3 regions of the Kitasatospora sp. NPDC058162 genome follow, and region 1 is predicted to be linked to each of the others. Evidence: predicted binding sites of a transcription regulator. Region 1 holds the regulator's gene; each other region holds the start of a gene.
What was found. The regulator HrcA, encoded in region 1, represses chaperone genes, less so after heat shock. The targets are predictions, from matches to a motif close to TTNGCACTCNGNNNNNCNGAGTGCNAA.
Positions count from the first base shown of each region.

Region 2: ACFVXG_RS07595 (FmdB family zinc ribbon protein) is a predicted target of HrcA. The motif match lies at 3,504-3,530, and genes of this name have one in related genera.
Region 3: groES (co-chaperone GroES) is a predicted target of HrcA. The motif match lies at 3,870-3,896, and genes of this name have one in related genera.

Region 1 is NZ_JBHVUS010000007.1:338,524-345,574, forward strand. Features, by position in the region: gene ACFVXG_RS17200 (S41 family peptidase) at 1-2,171, opposite strand, end outside; gene ACFVXG_RS17205 (16S rRNA (uracil(1498)-N(3))-methyltransferase) at 2,252-3,001, opposite strand; gene dnaJ (molecular chaperone DnaJ) at 3,083-4,222, opposite strand; gene hrcA (heat-inducible transcriptional repressor HrcA) at 4,299-5,333, opposite strand; gene htpX (zinc metalloprotease HtpX) at 5,601-6,521, shown strand; gene ACFVXG_RS17225 (hypothetical protein) at 6,573-7,051, shown strand, end outside.
Region 2 is NZ_JBHVUS010000003.1:272,385-279,435, reverse strand. Features, by position in the region: gene ACFVXG_RS07620 (phosphatase PAP2 family protein) at 1-280, opposite strand, end outside; gene ACFVXG_RS07615 (sigma-70 family RNA polymerase sigma factor) at 706-1,692, shown strand; gene ACFVXG_RS07610 (hypothetical protein) at 1,829-2,155, shown strand; gene mscL (large conductance mechanosensitive channel protein MscL) at 2,165-2,581, opposite strand; gene ACFVXG_RS07600 (hypothetical protein) at 2,612-2,884, opposite strand; gene ACFVXG_RS07595 (FmdB family zinc ribbon protein) at 3,133-3,492, opposite strand; gene ACFVXG_RS07590 (MFS transporter) at 3,619-4,995, opposite strand; gene ACFVXG_RS07585 (potassium/proton antiporter) at 5,352-6,836, opposite strand.
Region 3 is NZ_JBHVUS010000005.1:382,635-389,685, forward strand. Features, by position in the region: gene tsaD (tRNA (adenosine(37)-N6)-threonylcarbamoyltransferase complex transferase subunit TsaD) at 1-670, shown strand, start outside; gene ACFVXG_RS13405 (hypothetical protein) at 667-927, shown strand; gene ACFVXG_RS13410 (polysaccharide deacetylase family protein) at 1,007-1,921, shown strand; gene ACFVXG_RS13415 (methyltransferase domain-containing protein) at 1,938-3,149, opposite strand; gene ACFVXG_RS13420 (hypothetical protein) at 3,146-3,448, opposite strand; gene ACFVXG_RS13425 (hypothetical protein) at 3,445-3,777, opposite strand; gene groES (co-chaperone GroES) at 4,037-4,342, shown strand; gene groL (chaperonin GroEL) at 4,459-6,087, shown strand; gene ACFVXG_RS13440 (LysR family transcriptional regulator) at 6,245-7,051, shown strand, end outside.

The DNA of each region.
Region 1 (7,051 bases):
ACCAGCGGCCGGTAGCGGTCCAGGATCCCGGCCCAGTCGAGGCCGCCGAGGTCGGGGCGCCAGAAGTTGTCGCGCATCAGGCGGCCGTTCTCGGCGTACATCTGCCGCCACTCGGCGGCCGGGTCGACGGTCACCCGCAGCCGGGCGAGGTCGACGGCGGTCTCGTCGTCCTCGCCGCCGGCCTTGTGGTCGGCCGGGACGATCCGCAGCTCGCCGCCGTCCAGCACGGTCACCCGGGTGCCGTCCCCGCTGACCGCGAACCCGTCGACGCCGTGCACCAGTTGCTCGGCGCGGCGCTTGCGGAGGTCGAAGCGCTCCAGCACCGGGCGGGGCCGCTCGTCGTCCAACGAGGCCGCCTCGTCGCCGAGTTCGCCGAGCAGCGGCACCCTGGTCCAGAGCACCCCGTCCTTGGCGGCGCGCAGCGCGTGGAACCGGCCGCCCTCGACCGGGAAGGGCAGGATCCGGTCGGCGATGCCGTCCAGGTCGACCCGGACGGCCGGCACGGCCCCGCCCGCGGCCTCCCCGCCCTCCGGCTTGCGGGACTCGGGCTCGTCCTCCGCCCCGCCCGGGGCCCGCCCGGCCCGCTGCGGACCGAACGGGGACGGCGTCTCGGCCGCGAGCGTGACCAGGTAGGGGCGGCAGCCGTTCGGGAAGGACAGCTCGAGGGCGTGGGCGTCGTAGACCGGGTCGAAGTCGCGCACCGACAGGAAGGCCAGGTAACGGCCGTCCGCGGTGAAGGCGGGCGAGGTGTCGAGGAAGCGCTCCGGGGTGACCTCGCCGACGGCACCGGTGGCCAGGTCGGCCAGCACGATCTGGCGCAGCGAGTACGGGCCCATCCGGTGCACCGGGCGGGACCAGGCCAGCCAGGCGGAGTCCGGGCTGAACGCCAGCCCGCTGACCTCGCCGTCGCTGCTGCGGTCCAGTTCGCGCACGGCGCCGTCGGCCAGCCCGACCACCAGCACCCGGCCGTCGTGCACGCCGAGCGCGGCCCGCTCGCCGTCCGGGGAGACCACCAGCGAGTTGACCCGGCCCAGCTGCCCGGCGGCCAGCCGGCGCCGCTCGGGGTCGTGCACGGCGGGGGCGTACTCCAGGGCGTCCTCGCCCTCGGCGTCGGTCACCCAGAGCACCCCCTGGGCGCCGTCCCGGCCCGGCACCACCCGGGCCAGCCGGGCGCGCACGCCCGGGGTCTCGTCCAGCACCCGGGCCGGGCCCTCGCGGTGGGTCAGCCAGTGCACGCCGCCGCGCACCACCACGGCGCCGGCCCGGCCGGTGCGGTCCGGGGCGACGGACTCCAGCCAGTGCGCGGCGTGCACCGGGCGGGGGCGGCGGCCGGCCCGCGAGCCGGCCGTCCGGACGTCCAGGCGGCGCGGCGCGGCGGTCTCCAGGTCGTCCAGCAGCCACAGGTCGCCGGCCCGGTGGAAGACCACCCGGGTGCCGTCGGTGGCGGCGCCGCGGGCGTAGAAGCCGTCCGGGTCGGTGCTGTGGCGGCGCAGGTCGGAGCCGTCCGGGCGGCTGGACCACAGCTCGCCGACGCCCTCGTGGTCGGACAGGAAGGCGATCCGGCCGCCCACCCAGAGCGGGGAGTCGAGGTTGCCGTCCAACTCCTCGTGGACGCGGGCGAACCGGTCCCGTCCGATCCACAACTTGCCCGCCCGGCCGCCCCGGTAGCGCTTCCACCAGGCCGGCTCGCGGTTGTTGACGGTCACCAGCAGCGCCCGGTCCCCGTCCGGCTCGAAGGCGAGCCCGCCGACCGGCCCGTACGGCAGCCGCGCCGGCTCGCCGCCGTCCAGCGGCACCGCGTGCGCCCAGCTGCGGCGCCCGCCGGCCTCGCCCACGCCGGTGGTGGCGATCGGGCGCCCGTCGGCGGTCCAACCCTGCACCCTGGTCTGGTCGTCGCCCCAGTACGTCAGCCGCCGGGACGGACCGCCGTCCACCGGCACCACGTGCACCTCCGGGGCGCCGTCCCGGGTGGAGGTGAAGGCGATGTGCCGCCCGTCCGGGGAGAACCGGGGGTGGCGCACCGGAAGGTGATCGGCCGTCAGCCGCCAGGCCCGGCCGCCGTCCAGCGGGGCGAGCCACAGGTCGTCCTCGGTGACGAAGGCGACCAGGTCACCGTGCAGGTGGGGGTGGCGCAGATAGGCGCCCGCGGAGGTGCTCAGGGAGTCCGTCACGCCGCCAGCGTAGGCAGCTGCGGGTACGATCCGCTCCGTTTTCCGCAGACTCCGGGCGGGCGCACGGGGTCCCGGAGGCGCTACGACCAGCGGCCGGTGCGCCCCAGCAGCAGTGCCCCCGCCGCCACCCCGGCGGTCGAGGTGCGCAGCACCGACGGGCCCAGCCGGTAAGGCTTCGCGCCCGCTTCGGCGAAGGCGGCCAGCTCCTCCGGGGAGACCCCGCCCTCCGGGCCGACCACCAGCACGATGTCCCCGCCGGCGGGGAGCGCGGCCTGCGCCAGCGGCTCGGCGCCCTCCTCGTGCAGCACGGCGGCGAGCGCGGCCCCCGCCAGCAGCGGTGCCAGCTGCCGGGTGGTCGCCAGCTCGCGCACCTCGGGGAAGCGCAGCCTGCGGGACTGCTTGCCCGCCTCCCGGGCGGTGGCCCGCCACTTGGCGAGCGCCTTGGCCCCGCGCTCGCCCTTCCACTGGGTGATGCACCGGGAGGCGGCCCAGGGGACCACCACGTCCACGCCGACCTCGGTCATGGTCTCCACGGCCAGCTCGCCGCGGTCGCCCTTGGGCAGCGCCTGGACGACCACGATCCGCGGCGCGGGCTCGGGCTCGCGCCGCACGGCGTCCACCGTGACCTCGATCGCCTCCTTGCCGAGCACCGCGGCGACCGTGCCGTCCACGCCGAGCCCCAGCCCGTCCGCCAGGGTGACCGCCTCGCCGGCCGCCAGCCGCTTCACCGCCGCCGCGTGCCGCCCCTCCGGCCCGTCGAGCCGCAGCACGGCCCCGGGCGCGGCGGTGGCGATCCGCTCGGTCTCGACGACGAAGACGGGCGCGGTCATGGCGGGGAACCTCCGGAGGAGTGGGACTCGGGGAAACGCGAAGGGGGTGCCGGGGAGGACCCGGCACCCCCTCCTTGACGGCTACCGGCCGTTGAAGGCGTCCTTCAGGCGCGAGAACAGGCCCTGCTGGCCCGGCGCGAACTGGCCGGACGGCCGCTCCTCGCCGCGCAGGACGGCGAGCCGGCGCAGCAGCTCCTCCTGCTCGGCGTCGAGCTTGGTCGGCGTCTGCACCTCGACGTGCACTATCAGGTCGCCCCGGCCGCCCCCGCGCAGGTGGGTGATGCCCCGGCCGTGCAGCGGGATCGACTGGCCGGACTGGGTGCCGGGCCGGATGTCGACCTCCTCCAGCCCGTCCAGGGTCTGCAACGGCACCTGGGTGCCGAGCGAGGCGGCCGTCATCGGGATGGTGACGGTGCAGTGCAGGTCGTCGCCGCGCCGCTGGAAGACGGTGTGGGTGGTCTCGGCGATCTCGACGTACAGGTCGCCGGCCGGGCCGCCGCCGGGGCCGACCTCGCCCTCGCCGGCCAGCTGGATCCGGGTGCCGTTGTCCACACCGGCCGGGATCTTGACGGTCAGGGTGCGGCGGGCCCGCACCCGGCCGTCGCCGGCGCACTCGGGGCACGGGGTCGGCACGACGGTGCCGAAGCCCTGGCACTGCGGGCACGGGCGGGAGGTCATGACCTGGCCCAGGAACGAGCGGGTGACCTGGGACACCTCGCCCTTGCCGCGACACATGTCGCAGGTCTGCGCGGAGGTGCCGGGGGCCGCGCCCTCGCCGCTGCAGGTGGTGCAGGTGACGGCGGTGTCGACCTGGAGTTCCTTGGTGGTGCCGAAGGCGGCCTCCTCCAGGGTGATCTCCAGCCGGATCATGGCGTCCTGGCCGCGGCGGGTGCGCGAGCGCGGGCCGCGCTGGCCGGCCGCGGCGCCGAAGAAGGCGTCCATGATGTCGGAGAAGCCGAAGCCCGCCGCGCCGGCGCCGAAGCCGCCCGCGCCACCGCCGCCGGGCGACAGCGGGTCCCCGCCGAGGTCGTAGACCTGGCGCTTCTGCGGGTCGGAGAGCACCTCGTAGGCGGCGTTGATCTCCTTGAACCGCTCCTGCGTCTTCGGGTCCGGGTTGACGTCCGGGTGCAGTTCGCGTGCCAGGCGCCGGAACGCCTTCTTGATCTCGTCCTGCCCCGCATCCCGTCGGACGCCGAGTACCGCGTAGTAGTCCGTGGCCACCAAATGCTCCGCTTGTTCCGCCTGTAGTAGTGCGACTGGACACCGCCGCCGGGTTTTTCCGACGGCGGTCTGCTTGCTACGACTCGGCCAGGATCTGACCCACGTACCGTGCCACCGCTCGCACCGCCCCCATTGTGCCCGGGTAGTCCATCCGGGTCGGACCGATCACACCCAGTTTGGCCACGCTCTCGTCGCCCGAACCGTAGCCGACCGAGACGACCGAGGTGGAATTCAGCCCTTCGTACGCGTTCTCCCGCCCGATCCGGACCGTCATCGCGGCGTCCGTGGTCTCACCCAGGAGGCGGAGCAGGACGACCTGCTCCTCCAGGGCCTCCAGCACCGGCTGGATGGTGAGCGGGAAGTCGTGCCCGAAGCGGGTCAGGTTGGCCGTGCCGGCCAGCATGATCCGCTCCTCGTTCTGCTCGGCGAGCGCCTCGAACAGCGTCGCCAGGACCGTACTGACGGTCGGCCGGTCGGCCTGCTCGAAGGCCCCCGGGAGTTCCTCCAGCAGCCCGGGGACGTCCGGGAGCCGCTGGCCGGCCGCCCGCGCGTTGATCCGCGAGCGCAGGTCCGCCAGGACCGTCTCGCCGACCGTGCCCGGGCAGTCGACCATCCGCTGCTCGACCCGGCCGGTGTTGGTGATCAGCACCAGCATCACCTTGGCCGGGGCCAGCGCCACCAGCTCGATGTGCCGGACGGTGGAGCGGGTCAGCGAGGGGTACTGCACCACGGCGACCTGGCGGGTCAGCTGGGCGAGCAGCCGCACCGTGCGGGTGACCACGTCGTCCAGGTCGACGGCGCCGTCCAGGAAGTGCCGGATCGCCCGGCGCTCCGGGGAGCTCATCGGCTTGATCTCGGCGAGCTTGTCGACGAACAGCCGGTAGCCCTTGTCGGTGGGGATCCGCCCGGCGCTGGTGTGCGGCTGGTGGATGTACCCCTCCTCCTCCAGCGCCGCCATGTCGTTGCGCACCGTCGCCGGGGACACCCCGAGGTTGTGCCGCTCCACCAGGGCCTTGGAGCCGACCGGCTCCTCGGTGCCCACGTAGTCCTGGACGATCGCGCGCAGCACGGCGAGCTTGCGGTCGTCCAGCTGGCGGACCTCTCCGGCCATGGGGCACGCACCTCCGTCTTCGCACGTTGTCCGTCTGTGATGCTGCGAGCCACTCCGGAAAGGGCCCCGACCCTGGCACTCTGCACACACGAGTGCCAAAACCGTACCTGCCAGTGTACGGCCCGGGTCCTACCGCAGGAACGGCCCGGCCGGGGTGATCCTGCCCGCAGTTCCGGACGGCCGCCACGACACTCCCCGTGCGCGGGTGGTGCCCCGGGGCCGTCCGGGTGGCAGCATCGAAAGCGACGGCGAACGGAGGAGCAAGCAATGTCGAGCTCGGGCCAGCACACCCGTTTCGCGCCCGACCGCGGCCTGACCGGCCGCATGATCGGGACGATGTTCGTGATCGGGCTGCTGTACGTCGGTTTCACGGGCCTGCTGATCGCGCTGCTGCGCGGGGCCTGGCCGCTGATCGTGCTGATCTCCGGCGGGCTGTTCGTGGCCCAGTTCTGGTTCAGCGACAAGATCACCGAGCGGGCCATGGGCGCCCACCAGGTGACCGAGGAGCAGTACCCCCAGCTGCACGGCACCATCGACCGGCTCTGCGCGCTGGCCGACATGCCCAAGCCCCGCGTGGCGGTCGCCGACAACGACATGCCCAACGCCTTCGCCACCGGCCGCAACCCGCAGAACGCCGTGGTGTGCGTCACCACCGGCCTGCTGCGCCGGCTCGAACCGGAGGAACTGGAGGGCGTCCTGGCGCACGAGCTGTCGCACGTCGCCCACCGGGACGTCGCGGTGATGACCATCGCCGGCTTCCTCGGCGTGCTCGCCGGGGCCATGACCCGGATCGCCATGTACGGCGGGTTCATGGGCGGCAACCGCAACAACAACGACCAGAACGCGGCCCTCGCGGCGCTGATCATCCCGCTGGTGTCGATCGTCGTCTACGCGATCAGCTTCCTGCTCACCCGGCTGCTGTCCCGCTACCGCGAGCTGGCCGCCGACCGGGCCGCCGCCCAGCTCACCGGCCGGCCCAGCGCCCTCGCCTCGGCGCTCACCAAGGTCACCGGGCAGATCGCGGCCATCCCCACCGAGGACCTGCGCAAGTCCCAGCCCTACAACGCCTTCTACTTCGCCCCCGCGCTGAGCGCCAAGGAGACCGCCTCCCAGCTGCTCTCCACCCACCCGAGCCTGGAGAAGCGGCTGGCCCAGCTGGCGAAGATCTCCGAGCAGCTCGGCCGCTGACCCCCCCTACCGACCTGCCGACCCGCCACTGACCCGCCCGAGAGGACCGCCGTGGGATTCCTGGACGCCCTGTTCGGCCGCACCAAGCCCGTCAAGCCCGACCTCGACCAGCTGTTCGGCGTGCCGTCCGCCGCGCTCACCCTGGAGGCCGCGGCCGGGTTCCTCCCCACCGGGCTCGGCTCGGTCTGCTTCGCGGCCGTCGAGGGCGCGGCCTTCGTCCAGGTCGAACAGCAGGTCCGGGCCCTGCTGGACGCCGACACCGAACGCGGCGGCGTCCCGGTGGAGGCCTCCAAGGACGGCTACGGCTACTCCTGGCTGCTCACCCGGCACACCCCCGAGGAACTCCCGGAACTGGTCAACGACCTGCACGCGGTCAACAGCGAGCTGGAGGCCAACGGCTTCGGCCCGCAGCTGCTCTGCTCCCTGGTCGGCTTCCGCAACGCGCAGGGCCAGTCGCTGGCCCTGGTCTACCTCTACAAGCGCGGCACCTTCTACCCCTTCGCCCCGATGCCCGGCGGCGGCGAACGGCG
Region 2 (7,051 bases), on a different contig from region 1:
GGAGCCAGGCGGCCGCGAGGCCGAGGAGGATACGCATAGTGACGGGGCCGCCGATGTCGGAGAGGGTCTGCACCGCGGCGGTCCAGATTCGGTGTTCCCGTGCGTAGGTGTGGAGTTCGCCGATCCACTCCTGGTCGAACTGGTGCAGGGGGTACCAGCGGCCCGTCACCAGCATCGCCAGGAGGCCGAACAGCGCGGCGCAGCCCAGCGCGACCGACGCGTCCCGGAGGAGACGGCGATGACGCACGGTGACGGGTGTCGTGCTGTTGGTCAGGTGCATGCCTGACACCTTCCCAGCGCGCCACGCCGATCAGGAGCCGGAGTGATAGCGATTCGGCATCATTTGTGCGGAGGACCTGCGTGCGCCGGGGGGTGGGCGCGGGCGGATTCCGGGGGCGCCCGGGAACGTCCGCGATCGTTCGCCTGTTCAACCGAGGGGCGACGGTTGCGTGTGCGGTGGGTGAAGAAACGTTCCGGGAACGGTCGCGAACGGGCACCAGAGGTGCCCGAGCGGTCACCGAGCGTCCAGAACCGGGGTGAAAACCGGCAGGATACTGCATCGCGAGGAAGAATCTGAACGACTTGGGAATGTTGTCCGGAATCTGTTCGTTGGATCGTTACGTGTGAGCCCCCCGGGGCCCGCACTTCTTGCCCTCCTGGGGGGCAGGCAGGCAGACCTCGGCAACACCAGCAAAGGGAGCAAGCATGGCCACCCGTGCCGTCGTTCGCGACAGGGCCGACCGGACTCGCGCGGCCCGCCCGACCAACCTTGAGGCCGACCGCGACCTGGTCGGTATGTACCTCGACGAGATCGCCAGGACGCCCCTGCTCGATGCCGCCGAGGAGGTCGAGCTCTCGCTGCGGATCGAGGCCGGTGTGTACGCCCAGCACCTGCTGGAGGAGAGCGAACTCCCCGACGGCCAGCTCCCCGACGGCGTCACGCGCGAGGAGCTGGAGGCGATAGCGGCCGACGCCGAGCGCGCCAAGGACGTCTTCATCCGCTCGAACCTGCGCCTGGTGGTGGCCGTCGCCCGGCGGTACCCGCGCAGCGGCCTGCCCCTGCTGGACCTCATCCAGGAGGGCAACGCCGGTCTGGTGCGTGCCGTCGAGAAGTTCGACTACGCCAAGGGCTTCAAGTTCTCCACCTACGCGACGTGGTGGATCCGGCAGGCGATCACCCGCTCGATCGCCGACCAGTCCCGCACCATCCGGTTGCCCGTGCACCTGGTCGAGGAGCTCGGCCGGATCCGCCGGGTGCAGCGCGAGAAGTCCAAGGAGCTGGGCCGCGAGGCGGAGCCGGCCGAGATCGCGGCCGAGCTGGACACCACCGAGGCCCGGATCAAGGACGTGCTGGACTGGGCGCGCGACCCGGTGAGCCTCAACATGTCGGTCGACGACGAGGGCGAGACCCAGTTCGGCGACCTGGTGGAGGACACGGGGGCGACGTCCCCCGAGGACGCCGTGATGGTCATGCTCCGCCGCGAGGAGCTGGACGGCCTGATCGGGCGGCTGGACGACCGCACCGCCTCGATCATCCGCTCCCGCTACGGCATGGAGGACGGCCGGGAGCGCACCCTCACCGAGGTGGGCAAGCAGCACGGGCTCACCCGGGAGCGGATCCGGCAGATCGAGAAGCACGCCCTGGCGGAGCTGAAGAAGATCGCCGACCACGCGGGCTTCGAAGCCGCCTGACGGCCGACGGCCGAGGTCGACCACCCGGGCCCGGGTGCGGAGCGCTCCGCACCCGGGCCGGCGCGTGTGGTCGGGAGCCTCGCGAGGCTTCTACGCTGAAAGGACAGGTCGGACCGCGAGCAGGGGAGTGGACAAGGTGAGCGAGCAGGAACAAGCGCAGGCACAGGAGCCGGGGCGCGAACAGGGCCAGAACGGGACGCAGGGCGACCTGGGGGGCACCCCCGCCCCTCCCCCCTCCCCCCTCCCCCTCCCTCCCTCCTCCTCCACCCCTTCCACCACCTCCACCACCACCTCCACCACCACCACCCCCGCCAAGGCCCGGCTGGTCTTCCGTGACCCGCTGGACCAGCAGTCCCAGGACGACACCGACGCCGGCTGGGGCGACCGCCCCGGGGCGGGTGCCGGCGGTGGGCGGGGGCTGGACTGGTACCTGAGCCAGCGCCCGCCGCACCACGGGGACTGAGGGCGTGCTCTAACGCGCCGCGACGAGCGCGTCGCGGATCTCGGTCAGCAGGAGGACCTCCTTGGCCTCGGCCTCGGCCGCCACCTCGGCGGCACTCTTGCGCTTGGCCGCCATCCGGTTCATCGGCACGATGAGCACGAAGTAGACGACGGCCGCCGTGATCAGGAACTGCAGGACGGCGCTGAGCACCGACCCCCACAGGATGAGGATCCCGGACGTGACCTCACCGGTGGCGCTCACCTCGCAGGGCCCCTTGAGGCAGGAACTGTAGGACGCCAGGTCCTTCGTCCCGAACACGCCGACGATCGGATTGATCACGCCCTTGACGAAGGCGTTGACGATGTTGGTGAAGGCCGCGCCGATGACCACGGCGACGGCGAGTTCGACGACATTTCCACGCAGCAGGAATTCCTTGAAGCCTTTCATGCCGCCTCGAACGACGAAGTCGTCGCCGGGTTACGGGTGATCCTCCGGGAGCCCTGATTGACAACCCGGACGGCCCACCGCGCCGCCCGGGGGCGGCGGCAGCCCGGCCCGCGCGGGCCCGGAGGCGAGCGCCGCGGCCACCGCGAGCAGCACCAGCGCGGGCACCCCGCCCCGCCGCCGGACGGCCCGGCGCCAGCGGTGCCACCCGCCGCAGCCACGCCGGATCGGCGGGAAGCTGGGCACCTCCCGGCGGGGCGGCACGGTGGGCGCGGGCAGGGGGACGGACAGGCTCATGGCGGTCATCGGACACCTCCGGACTCGGTCGGGTCTTGCTCGGTGCCCCCACCATGCGTGCTCCGGCGGCGGCCCGGAAACCGATTCCCACAGCCTGTGGAAAAACCCGCCCCTGTGGATAACTTCGTACACCCGTACGAGCTATTTCCGATCCCGGAAGTTGACCGCGGCGCGCGAAAAAGGCCCGCCGCGGCATGCGAAAAGGCCCGCCGCCCCCGCGCGAAGCGGGGCCGACGGGCCTTCCCGTGAAGCCGAGGTCAGCCTGCGGCCGGAGCCGGGCTGCTGGACGAGCTCGTGGAGCTCGACGAGCCGGTCGACGAGCCGGTCGACGAGCCGGAAGAGCTCGACGCACCGGACGAACCCGAGCCCGAACCCGAACCCGAGGTCGACGACGTCGAGGAGCCGGCGGACGAACCCGCGCCCACCGAGCTGCTGGAGGACGAGCGGCTGTCGGTCCGGTAGAAGCCCGAGCCCTTGAACACGACGCCCACGGCCGAGAAGACCTTGCGGAGCCGTCCCTGGCAGTCGGGGCACGTGGTCAGCGCCTCGTCGGTGAACTTCTGCACCGCCTCCAGGCCGTTGCCGCACTCGGTGCACTGGTACTGGTACGTGGGCACTTGTCTTCCTCCTGGCACTCTCGCCTGATGAGTGCTAACGATGGTCAATGATGCGGTATTCCGTTGGATCAGTCCAGCGAATCCGGTGTGAGATGAGCCGGTACCGAATCACCGCCGACCGCGCGCTCAGCCCTTCGCGGCACCGACGAGCTGCGCCGCGCCGCCGCGGTCGGCCGATGAGGCCACCACCCGGCTCGCCCCGCCCGGGGCCACCAGCAGGTGCCGCATCGACACCAGCGCGATCAGCCCCAGCCCGGCGCCGACGGCCGGCACCAGGAATCCGGCGGACGGTCCGTGGCCGTCGATCAGCCGCCCGGCCACCATCGAGCCGATCGCCAGGCCCAGGCCGATGGCGCCGGTCAGCCAGGTGAACGCCTCGGTCTTGGCCCCGTCCTCGACCAGGGTCTCGACCAGGGTGTAGCCGCTGATCAGGGTCGGCGCGATGGCCAGGCCGCAGACCAGCCCGGCGATCGAGAGGGTGACCAGGTTGGGCATCGCCCACAGGGTGGAGCAGCCCGCCACCAGCAGCGCGTAGCTGATGACCATCCGCTGCTGGACGGCCCGCCGCCAGGCGATGACGCCGTAGAGCACGCCCGCGACCATCGAGCCGCCGGCGAAGATCCCGTACACGGTGCCGGCCGCGTCGTGCTGGCCGACCGAGTCGGCGAAGGCGTTCACCGAGACCTGCATCCCGCCGAACACGGCGCCGACCCCGAGGATCGCCCCGGCCAGCAGTCGGACGCCGGGGGAGGCCAGCGCGGAGGCGCGTCGCGCGCCGGGCTGGGGGGTGATCCGGGTGGGCGCGGTGCGGCGCTGGGCGGCGAAGGCCAGGCCGCCGACGAAGGTCAGCGCGGCCTCGACGACCAGGGCGGTGGCCGGGTTCACCGAGGTGGCGATGTTGGCGGCCAGGATCGGGCCGATGACGAAGGTGAACTCGTCCGTCACGGACTCGAAGGCGAAGGCGGTGCTCACCTTGGCCGCCGAGGAGGCGGACGCGCCCTCGGCGCCGATCGTGGCGATCCAGCGGGCCCGGACCATCGCGCCGATCTGCGGAACGCTCGCGCCGGCCGGGACGGCGGCCAGGAACAGGCTCCAGGCCGGCGCGTGGCCGAGCGCCAGCGCGATCAGCAGGCCGACCGAGGCCGCGTGCACCACGACGGTCGGGACGAGGACGGCGGCCTGCCCGTACCGGTCGGCGAGCCGTCCGGTCTGCGGGCCGATCAGGGCCTGGGCGACGGCGGCGATGGCCGTGACGGTGCCCGCGGTGCCGTAGGAGCCGTGGGTGTCCTTGACGAGGAGCAGGATGCCCATGCTGAGCATCGCGTAGGGCAGTCGCGCGATGAAGGCGGGGGACAGGAAGGTCCAGGCGCCGGGCGTGCGCAGTAGTGCGCCGTACCCGACCTTGGCCGGTGCCGCGGCGTCGGCGGTCGCGTTGTTCGGGGTGCTGTCCGCGGTGGGCGACGTGGTGTCCGCGGTGATCTCGACCGTTCGGCGGGCCGTCACGGTCGGTCCTTCCTGCTGCCTGGTAGCGCGGCAGGGCATGGGGTGGCCCCGACGGCGCCGAGAGTCGTCCTCTCGCGCGTCGACCGGGGTAGATACCGGGCCGGCCGGGCCTGGTGGGCCGGGGCCGTACCGCGGCCGCCGAGCGGTCGCGCCAACTCTGCTTCAGGCAGATGCTGGGGGTGGTCTTGCGGTAGTTATACGGCGTGGTCCCACCAGCATACAGTTACGCGCGTAGATACCGCCAGACCACCCACAACGCCCACGTCACCTCAGGCCCCACCCGGCCAGGCCCGCGCCCGCCCACCCGGCCGGGCCCGCGCCCGCCCGGCCCGCCCACCGGGCCGGCCCCGGCGCCCTCACCGCCCGTTCAGCCACCCCGCCAGCTTGCCGCCCTTGTCCACGGCCCGCAGCCGACGCTCCGTCGCCTCGCCGACCTCGTCCGTGGTGACCACCAGCAGCTCGTCCCCGCCGCGCAGCATCGTCGCCTTGTCCGGCACGAAGGAGCTGCCGTCCCGCACGACCAGGGTGACCGCCGCCCCCTTGGGCAGCCGCAGTTCGCTGACCTCCACGCCGGACATCCGCGAGGTCGGCGAGAGCGTGACCGACAGCAGGTGTCCGTGCAGCTTCTCCAGCGGCGCGGACTCGATGTCGAGGTCCTGGCCCATCGCGCCCTCGCCGATCCGCAGCCGCTTGGCCATCCAGGGCAGGGTCGGCCCCTGGAGCAGGGTGAAGACGACGACCAGGATGAAGACGATGTTGAACACGTCCTCGGCCCGGTGCGCGCCGGAGACCACCGGGATGGTGGCGAGCACGATGGGCACCGCCCCGCGCAGCCCGGCCCAGCTCAGCAGCGCCTGCTCGCGGACGGGCACCTTGAACGCGGTGAGTGTGAGCACCACGGACAGCGGTCGGGCCAGGAAGACCAGCACCCCGCCGATCACCAGCGCGGGGACCACCGCGTCGCCCATGCTCTCGGGCGCGGCGAGCAGCCCGAGCAGGACGAACATGCCGATCTGCCCGATCCAGGCGAGTCCGTCGGCGAAGCCGCGGACGGCCGGTCCGTGCGGCAGCTTGGAGTTCCCGAGGATCACCGCGCTGATGTAGACGGCGAGGAAGCCGGAACCGTGCAGCAGCGCACCGCCGGCGTAGGCGAGCACGGTCAGGGCGACCACGGCGATCGGGTACAGGCCGGAGGAGGGCAGGGCGACGTGCTTGACCGCGAAGGCGCCGAGCTTGCCGACGGCCAGGCCGACCGCCGCGCCGATCGCCAGTTCGGCGGCGATGGTGCCGAGCAGCACGTACCAGGAGTCCAGCTCGCCGGTCGAGGCGAAGGCGACGACCAGGATGACCACGGGCGCGTCGTTGAAGCCGGATTCGGCCTCCAGCAGACCGGTGAGCCGGTGCGGCAGCGGGACCATCCGCAGCACCGAGAAGACGGCCGCCGCGTCGGTGGAGGAGACGATCGCGCCGAGCAGCAGCGAGGTGCGCCAGTCCAGGCCGACCAGCCAGTGGGCGCCGGCGGCGGTGACGAAGACGCTGACGCCGACGCCGACGGTGGCCAGCACGGTGGCCGCCGGCATCGCCGGCTTGACCTCGCGCCAGCTGGTCTTGAGGCCGCCCTCGGCCAGGATCACCACGAGGGCCGCGTAGCCGAGCACCTGGGTCAGTTCGGCGTTGTTGAAGGTGACGCCGATCCCGTTCTGGCCCAGTGCCACGCCGATCCCGAGGTAGATCAGCAGACTGGGCAGTCCTGATCGGGTCGAGAACCGGACGGCGACCACTGCGAAGAGCAGGATCACGGAGGCTTCGAGCAGGAGCTGGTTCAGGTGGGCGACGTTCACGCAGTGGCACCTCGGGCAGGCATGGGCGGGCGGGGTGTCAGGTGGTGCTGGCTGTCAGGTGGTGCTGGAAGTCGGGTGGTGCGGTGTGTCACGTGGTGCTGGGTGTACGACCCGTTAAGAAGCCGTCAATGCTCCTCTTGCGGATCGTTACTCAGTCTAACATTTTGCCATATCTTTAGTTTCATTGCCGCCGGGTAGGCCCACCAGCCCCTTCC
Region 3 (7,051 bases), on a different contig from region 1:
GCTCAGCGAGGACATCACCACGGACGTCCGCCCGCTCGGCGCGACCATCGACGACGCGGCCGGCGAGGCCTTCGACAAGGTCGCCCGGGTGCTCGGCCTGGGCTTCCCCGGCGGTCCGATCGTCGACCGGACGGCCCGCGAGGGCGACCCCAAGGCGATCGCCTTCCCGCGCGGCCTGTCCGGGAAGAACGACCCCGCGTACGACTTCTCCTTCTCCGGCCTGAAGACCGCCGTCGCCCGCTGGGTGGAGGCCAAGCGCCGGGCCGGCGAGGAGGTGCCGATCGCCGACGTCGCGGCCTCCTTCCAGGAGGCGGTCACCGACGTGCTCACCCGCAAGGCCGTCAAGGCGTGCAAGGACAACGGCGTCGACCACCTGATGATCGGCGGCGGCGTCGCGGCCAACTCCCGGCTGCGCGAGATGGCCCAGCAGCGCTGCGACCGGGCCGGCATCCGGCTGCGGGTGCCCCGGCCCGGCCTGTGCACCGACAACGGCGCCATGGTGGCGGCGCTGGGCTCCGAGATGGTGTGGCGGGGCCGCACCCCCTCCGCCTTCGACCTGTCCGCGGACTCCTCGCTGCCGGTGACCGACGTCCACGTCCCGGCCGAGGGATCCGGGCACGGCGACGTCCACGGCCAGGCCTACCAGGCCCTCGGCGGCGGCGCCGCGTGACCGTCGCCGCGATGTGGGAGGCCCGCGCGGCGGACGGCCGCGGGGCCGAACTCGCCGCCTGGGCGCGGGAGTCCGCGCTGCCGGCGCTGCGCGGCGCGGCCGGGCTGGAACGCCTGGAGCTGCTCTCCGCCCCCGGCGAGAGGGTGTTGCTGATCAGCTGGTGGAGCGGAGAACCGGTGCCGGTCGCCGACCCGCCGGCCGGACTGCTGGGCCGCCCGGTGCACCGCTGGTCCTTCACCAGCGAGCACGTCGAGTAGACCGTGGACGGGAACCGCCGCCGCGGCCGCTACCGTGCATAGCGGAGAGAACGCTGGACGGGACCGGGAGCGCGGTGCGGTGAACAGGGACGGGCTGAGCAGGACCAGGACGTACGCGGCGGGGGTGCTGGCCCTGCTGGCCTTCACCACCGCGTGCGGCGACAACGGGGGCGGCGGCAGCGCCGCCCCCGCCGCGAGTACGGCCGGCTCGGCGGCGCCCCAGCCGTCCGGGGGCGGCGGCACGCCCACCGCCGCGGCCACCACGCCCGGCGCGGCCCCGGCCCAGGGCGACGCCGCGGCCTGGGCGAAGTGGAACCTCAAGCCGCTGGCCCCGGCCCCCGCGCCGCCCGCCGACAAGCCCATCAAGCTCGAACGCACCGGCACCGTACCGGTGTTCAGCGACGTGAAGACCACCGACAAGGTCGTCTTCATCACCATCGACGACGGCGCCGAGAAGGACCCGAAGTTCGTCGAGATGCTGACCGACCTCAAGGTGCCGATCTCGATGTTCCTGACCAAGGACATCGTCAAGAACGACTACGGCTACTTCAAGCCGCTCCAGGCGCTGGGCAACCACATCCAGAACCACACCGTCACCCACCCGGTGATGAGCAAGATCCCGGCCGAGAAGCAGAAGTCCGAGATCTGCGAGGACCAGTCCACGCTCACCCAGCAGTACGGCACCGCGCCGCTGCTGTTCCGCCCGCCCTTCGGCGACGGCGCCAACACCCCGACGCTCAACAACTCGGTGCAGCAGTGCGGCCCGCGCGCGATCGTGCTGTGGCGCGAGTCGATGCAGATCCACGACATGCAGTACCAGGCCGGGGACAAGAAGCTGAAGTCCGGCGACATCATCCTGGCGCACTTCCGCGGCCCCAAGGAGCTCAAGGGCGCCACCATGACCCAGATGTTCGCGGACCTGCTGGCCCGGATCCAGGAGCAGGGCTTCTCGGTGGCCCGGCTGGAGGACTACATCCAGGCGCCGCCCTCGTAGCCGGTCAGGCCGGCGGTCAGACCGGCTGTCCGGCGGGCTGTCCCACCGGCTGTCCCAGCATCATCAGCGGCCCGTTGTCGGTGCGGCTGAGGATCACCGTGACGGAGTTCGGCCCGGAGGGCTTGAGCTGGCGGCGCAGCTCCTCCGGGGTGATCGCCATCCCGCGCTTCTTGATCACCACCGTGCCGACCCCGCGCTCGCGCAGCAGTGCCTTCAACTTCTTGATGTGGAAGGGCAGTACGTCGGTCAGCTCGAAGGCGTGCGCGTACGGGGTGGCGACCAGCCGGTCCGAGGTCAGGTAGGCGATCTTCGGATCGATCAGCCGCCCGTCGACCTGCCCGGCCACCTCGGCCACCAGGTGCGCCCGGATCACCGCACCGTCCGGCTCGTACAGGTACCGCCCGACCGGGCCGGCCGGCGGGTCGGGCAGGTCGCCGCCGACCAGGCTGTCGCCGTGCGGCAGCAGGGTGGCGCGGTGCGGGCGGCTCGCCCCGGTGCCGAACCAGAGCACCGCCTCCTTGACGTCCCCGTGGTCGGAGACCCACTCGGCCTCGGCGTCCGCCGGGACGGCCTCGTGCGGGATGCCCGGGGCGACCTTCAACGCGCCGATCGGGGTCCGCCGCCCGGCCTCGATCGCCCAGGAGAGCGGCGGGGCGTACGCCTCCGGGTCGAACACCCGGCCGCGCGAGGTGCGCCGGGCCGGGTCGGTGAACACCGCGTCGTAGCCGGTGACGTCCACCTCGGCGACGTCCGCGCAGCGCACCTCCACCAGCTCCGACAGGCCCAGCGCGGCGGCGTTGGCCGCGGTGGCGGCACAGGCCGCCGGGTCCTTGTCGACCGCCAGCACCCGGATCCCGGCCCGGGCCAGCGCCAGCACGTCCCCGCCGATGCCGCAGCACAGGTCGGCGAGGCGCCGTACGCCCAACTCGGCGAAGCGGCGGGCCCGCCACTCGGCCACGCTGCGCCGGGTGGACTGCTCGACCCCGTTGGGCGTGAAGTACATCAGGTCGGCGTCCGCCCCGAACTTCGCCCGCGCCCGCTGCCGCAGCCGCGCCTGCCCGAACGCCGCCGACACCAGCTCCGCCGGGTGCTCCCGCCGCAGCCGGGTGGCCAGCGCCAGCTCCTCCTCGGGGGCGAACTCGCGCAGCTCGGCGAGCAGGGCCTGACCCTCGGGGGTCAGCAGGGGCTGGAGGTTCTCGGTGTCCACGAGGTCATTCTCGCGGGTCAGTACAGGTACGCCAGCACGGCGAGGACGGTCATGGCCGTCCCGGTGAGGACCGGGACGAACCGGTAGCCGATCCGCCAGCTGGTCCGGATGATCCAGCCGGGCAGCGGGAGCATGACCGCGGCGAGGATCAGGATGCCGATCGTCGAACCGGCGTGGACGGAGAGGCAGATCAGGAGGTTCACGAAGGCGCAGAGCACCAGGACCGGGACGAGGGCCACGACCGTGATCAGGCCGAGCAACAGGTCCGTCGGCCAGGGGACGCGCGGGTTGAGCGGATCGCGGACCAGGGGCACGTTCACCAGAGGACGCCGGTGGAGAGCGCGAAGGGGAGGACGAACGGTGCGAGGGCGGCGGTGACCGGGACGAACCGGTAGCCAGAGCGCCAGCTGCGGACGGCCACCAGGACGCTCGCCACCAGGGCGGCGAGCGGGGCGGCGATCATCCCGTAGCCGAGGAAGGCCCACATCAGGCCGTCACCGTCGTCCCCGTGGCCCGGGCCGCTGCCCATGGCGAGGACGACGTAGAAGACGACGAACGGGAGCACGAACCCCAGCAGGGGCATCGACAGCAGGGCGAGGGCTGTGTCCTTCAGCCGGGACGGGCCGACGCGCAGCGGGATCGAGGTCATGGCAGGAGTCTGGCCGCCCGGCCGGGTGTCGCACATGAGTACGGCTACTCATCCGCGACCCGGCCCACGACCTGAGTCCGCAGCGCGCGTCGTTGGCACTCTGGTTGACTGAGTGCTAACGGCGGCCTATGGTCGTCCTTGGCACTCCCCACTGGGGGAGTGCTAATGCGAAAACGTGTGCCTGACCCCCGCGACGGCAGGCTCGCAGGTTCGCCCTACCCGTTAGAAAACCCCGTAATCTCCGAAGGGGAGCTCGGACGTGACCACCAGCAGCAAGGTTGCCATCAAGCCGCTCGAGGACCGCATTGTGGTCCAGCCGCTCGACGCCGAGACCACCACGGCCTCCGGCCTGGTTATCCCGGACACCGCCAAGGAGAAGCCCCAGGAGGGCGTCGTCCTGGCCGTCGGCCCGGGCCGCTTCGAGGACGGTCAGCGTCTGCCGCTCGACCTCGCCGTCGGCGACATCGTCCTGTACTCGAAGTACGGCGGCACCGAGGTGAAGTACAAGGGCGAGGAGTACCTCGTCCTCTCGGCCCGCGACGTTCTCGCGGTCATCGAGAAGTAAGACGTTCCGCCCCGCCCCGGATCCGTGTCCCTAGTGACAGGGGCCCGGGGCGTGGTCGTTGGTTCACGTAGTTCGGCGGCCGGTCGGCCGGCCGTAGCCCCGAGGGAATAGGGAACATGGCGAAGATCCTGCAGTTCGACGAGGACGCCCGCCGCTCGCTGGAGCGCGGTGTCAACAAGCTGGCCGACACCGTCAAGGTGACCATCGGCCCCAAGGGCCGCAACGTCGTCATCGACAAGAAGTTCGGCGCCCCGACCATCACCAACGACGGTGTCACCATCGCCCGTGAGGTCGAGCTGGACGACCCGTACGAGAACCTTGGCGCGCAGCTCGTCAAGGAGGTCGCCACCAAGACCAACGACGTCGCGGGCGACGGCACCACCACCGCCACCGTGCTGGCCCAGGCCCTGGTCAACGAGGGTCTGCGCAACGTCGCCGCCGGTGCCGGCCCGGCCGCCCTGAAGAAGGGCATCGACAAGGCCGTCGCCGCCGTCTCCGAGCACCTGCTGTCCATCGCCCGCGAGATCGAGGGCAAGGACGACGTCGCCGCCGTCGCGTCCCTCTCCGCGCAGGACACCCAGGTCGGCGAGCTGATCGCCGAGGCGATCGACAAGGTCGGCAAGGACGGTGTCATCACCGTCGAGGAGTCGAACACCTTCGGCGTGGAGCTGGACTTCACCGAGGGCATGCAGTTCGACAAGGGCTACCTGTCGCCGTACTTCGTCACCGACGCCGAGCGCCAGGAAGCGGTCCTCGAGGACCCGTACATCCTGATCAACCAGGGCAAGATCTCCTCCATCCAGGAGCTGCTGCCGCTGCTGGAGAAGATCCTGCAGAGCGGTGCCTCGAAGCCGCTGCTGATCATCGCCGAGGACGTCGACGGCGAGGCGCTGTCGACCCTGGTCGTGAACAAGATCCGCGGCACCTTCAACGCCGTCGCCGTCAAGGCCCCGGGCTTCGGCGACCGCCGCAAGGCGATCCTCGGCGACCTGGCCGTCCTGACCGGCGGCACGGTCATCTCCGAGGAGGTCGGCCTCAAGCTCGACCAGGCCGGTCTGGACGTGCTGGGCACCGCCCGCCGCGTGACCATCACCAAGGACGACACCACGGTCGTCGACGGTGCCGGTGACTCCGAGGCCGTGGCCGGCCGCGTCGCCCAGATCAAGGGCGAGATCGCCGCGACCGACTCCGACTGGGACCGCGAGAAGCTGCAGGAGCGCCTGGCCAAGCTGGCCGGCGGCGTCTGCGTCATCAAGGTCGGTGCCGCCACCGAGGTGGAGCTCAAGGAGCGCAAGCACCGCCTGGAGGACGCCATCTCGGCGACCCGCGCCGCGGTCGAGGAGGGCATCGTCGCCGGCGGTGGCGCCTCGCTGGTGCACGCCGCCAAGGTGCTGGACGGCGGCCTGGGCCTGTCGGGTGACGAGGCCACCGGTGTCGCCGTGGTCCGCAAGGCGCTGCACGAGCCGCTGCGCTGGATCGCCCAGAACGCCGGCCTGGAGGGCTACGTCATCACCTCCAAGGTCTCCGAGCTGGAGGCCGGCCAGGGCTACAACGCCGCCACCGGTGAGTACGGCGACCTGGTGAAGGCCGGCGTCATCGACCCGGTCAAGGTCACCCGCTCCGCGCTGGAGAACGCCGCCTCGATCGCCTCCCTGCTCCTCACCACCGAGACCCTCGTGGTGGAGAAGAAGGAGGAGGAGGCCGACGCCGGTCACTCGCACGGCGGCCACGGCCACTCGCACTGAGGCACCGACGCCTGACCGGAGGCCCGGCCGATTCCCTCGGGGAGTCGGCCGGGCCTCCGGCTGTTGCGTTGTGGAAGGCCTCGCGGCGGAGGTCCGTTTGAGGCTTCAACTATCAGTAGAATTTTGCAGAATGCAAAGATTGCCTTATAACTGAGGCATGATCGAGGCCCGCCATCTGCGCGTCCTGCGTGCCGTCGCCCGCACCGGCTCCTTCTCCGCCGCCGCGCGCGAGCTGGGGTGTACCCAGCCTGCCATCAGCCAGCAGATGAAGGCCCTGGAGAAGTCGGTGGACACCCCGCTGGTGGTCCGCTCGGGCCGCGGGATGCAGCTCAGCGAGGCCGGGCGGGTCCTGCTCAAGCACGCCACCGGGATCCTGGCCGGGCTCTCCGCCGCCGAGGAGGAGGTGGCGGCGATCGCCGGGCTGCGGGCCGGGCGGGTGCGGCTGGTCTCCTTCCCGACCGCGAGTTCCACCCTGGTGCCGCCCGCGGTCGCCCGCCTGCGGGACAGCCATCCGGGGGTGCGCGTGTCGCTGGTCGAGGCCGAGCCGCCGGAGTCGCTGGCGATGCTGCGCGGCGGCGAGTGCGAGATCGCGCTGGCCTTCCGCTACCCGCAGTCCGACGGCGCGCCCGTGGCGCCGGTGCTCGGGCACGGCTCGCCGCGTGAGGCGCGGGCCGAGGCGAACCTGGAGGCCCAGCAGCTGTCGGCCGGCACCGACTGGTCCGACCTGGTGGTCACCCCGCTGCTGGACGACCCGCTGGTGGGCCTGCTGCCGGCCGCCCACCGGCTGGCGGGGCGGGGCGGTCCGGTGGAGCTGGCGGAACTGGCGGGGGAGCAGTGGATCGCCGGCTGCCCGCAGTGCCGGGGGCACCTGGTGGAGCTGTGCGCGGGGGCGGGCTTCGAGCCCCGGATCGACTTCGCGACCGACGACTACCCGGCGGTGGTCGGCCTGGTGGCGGCCGGGCTC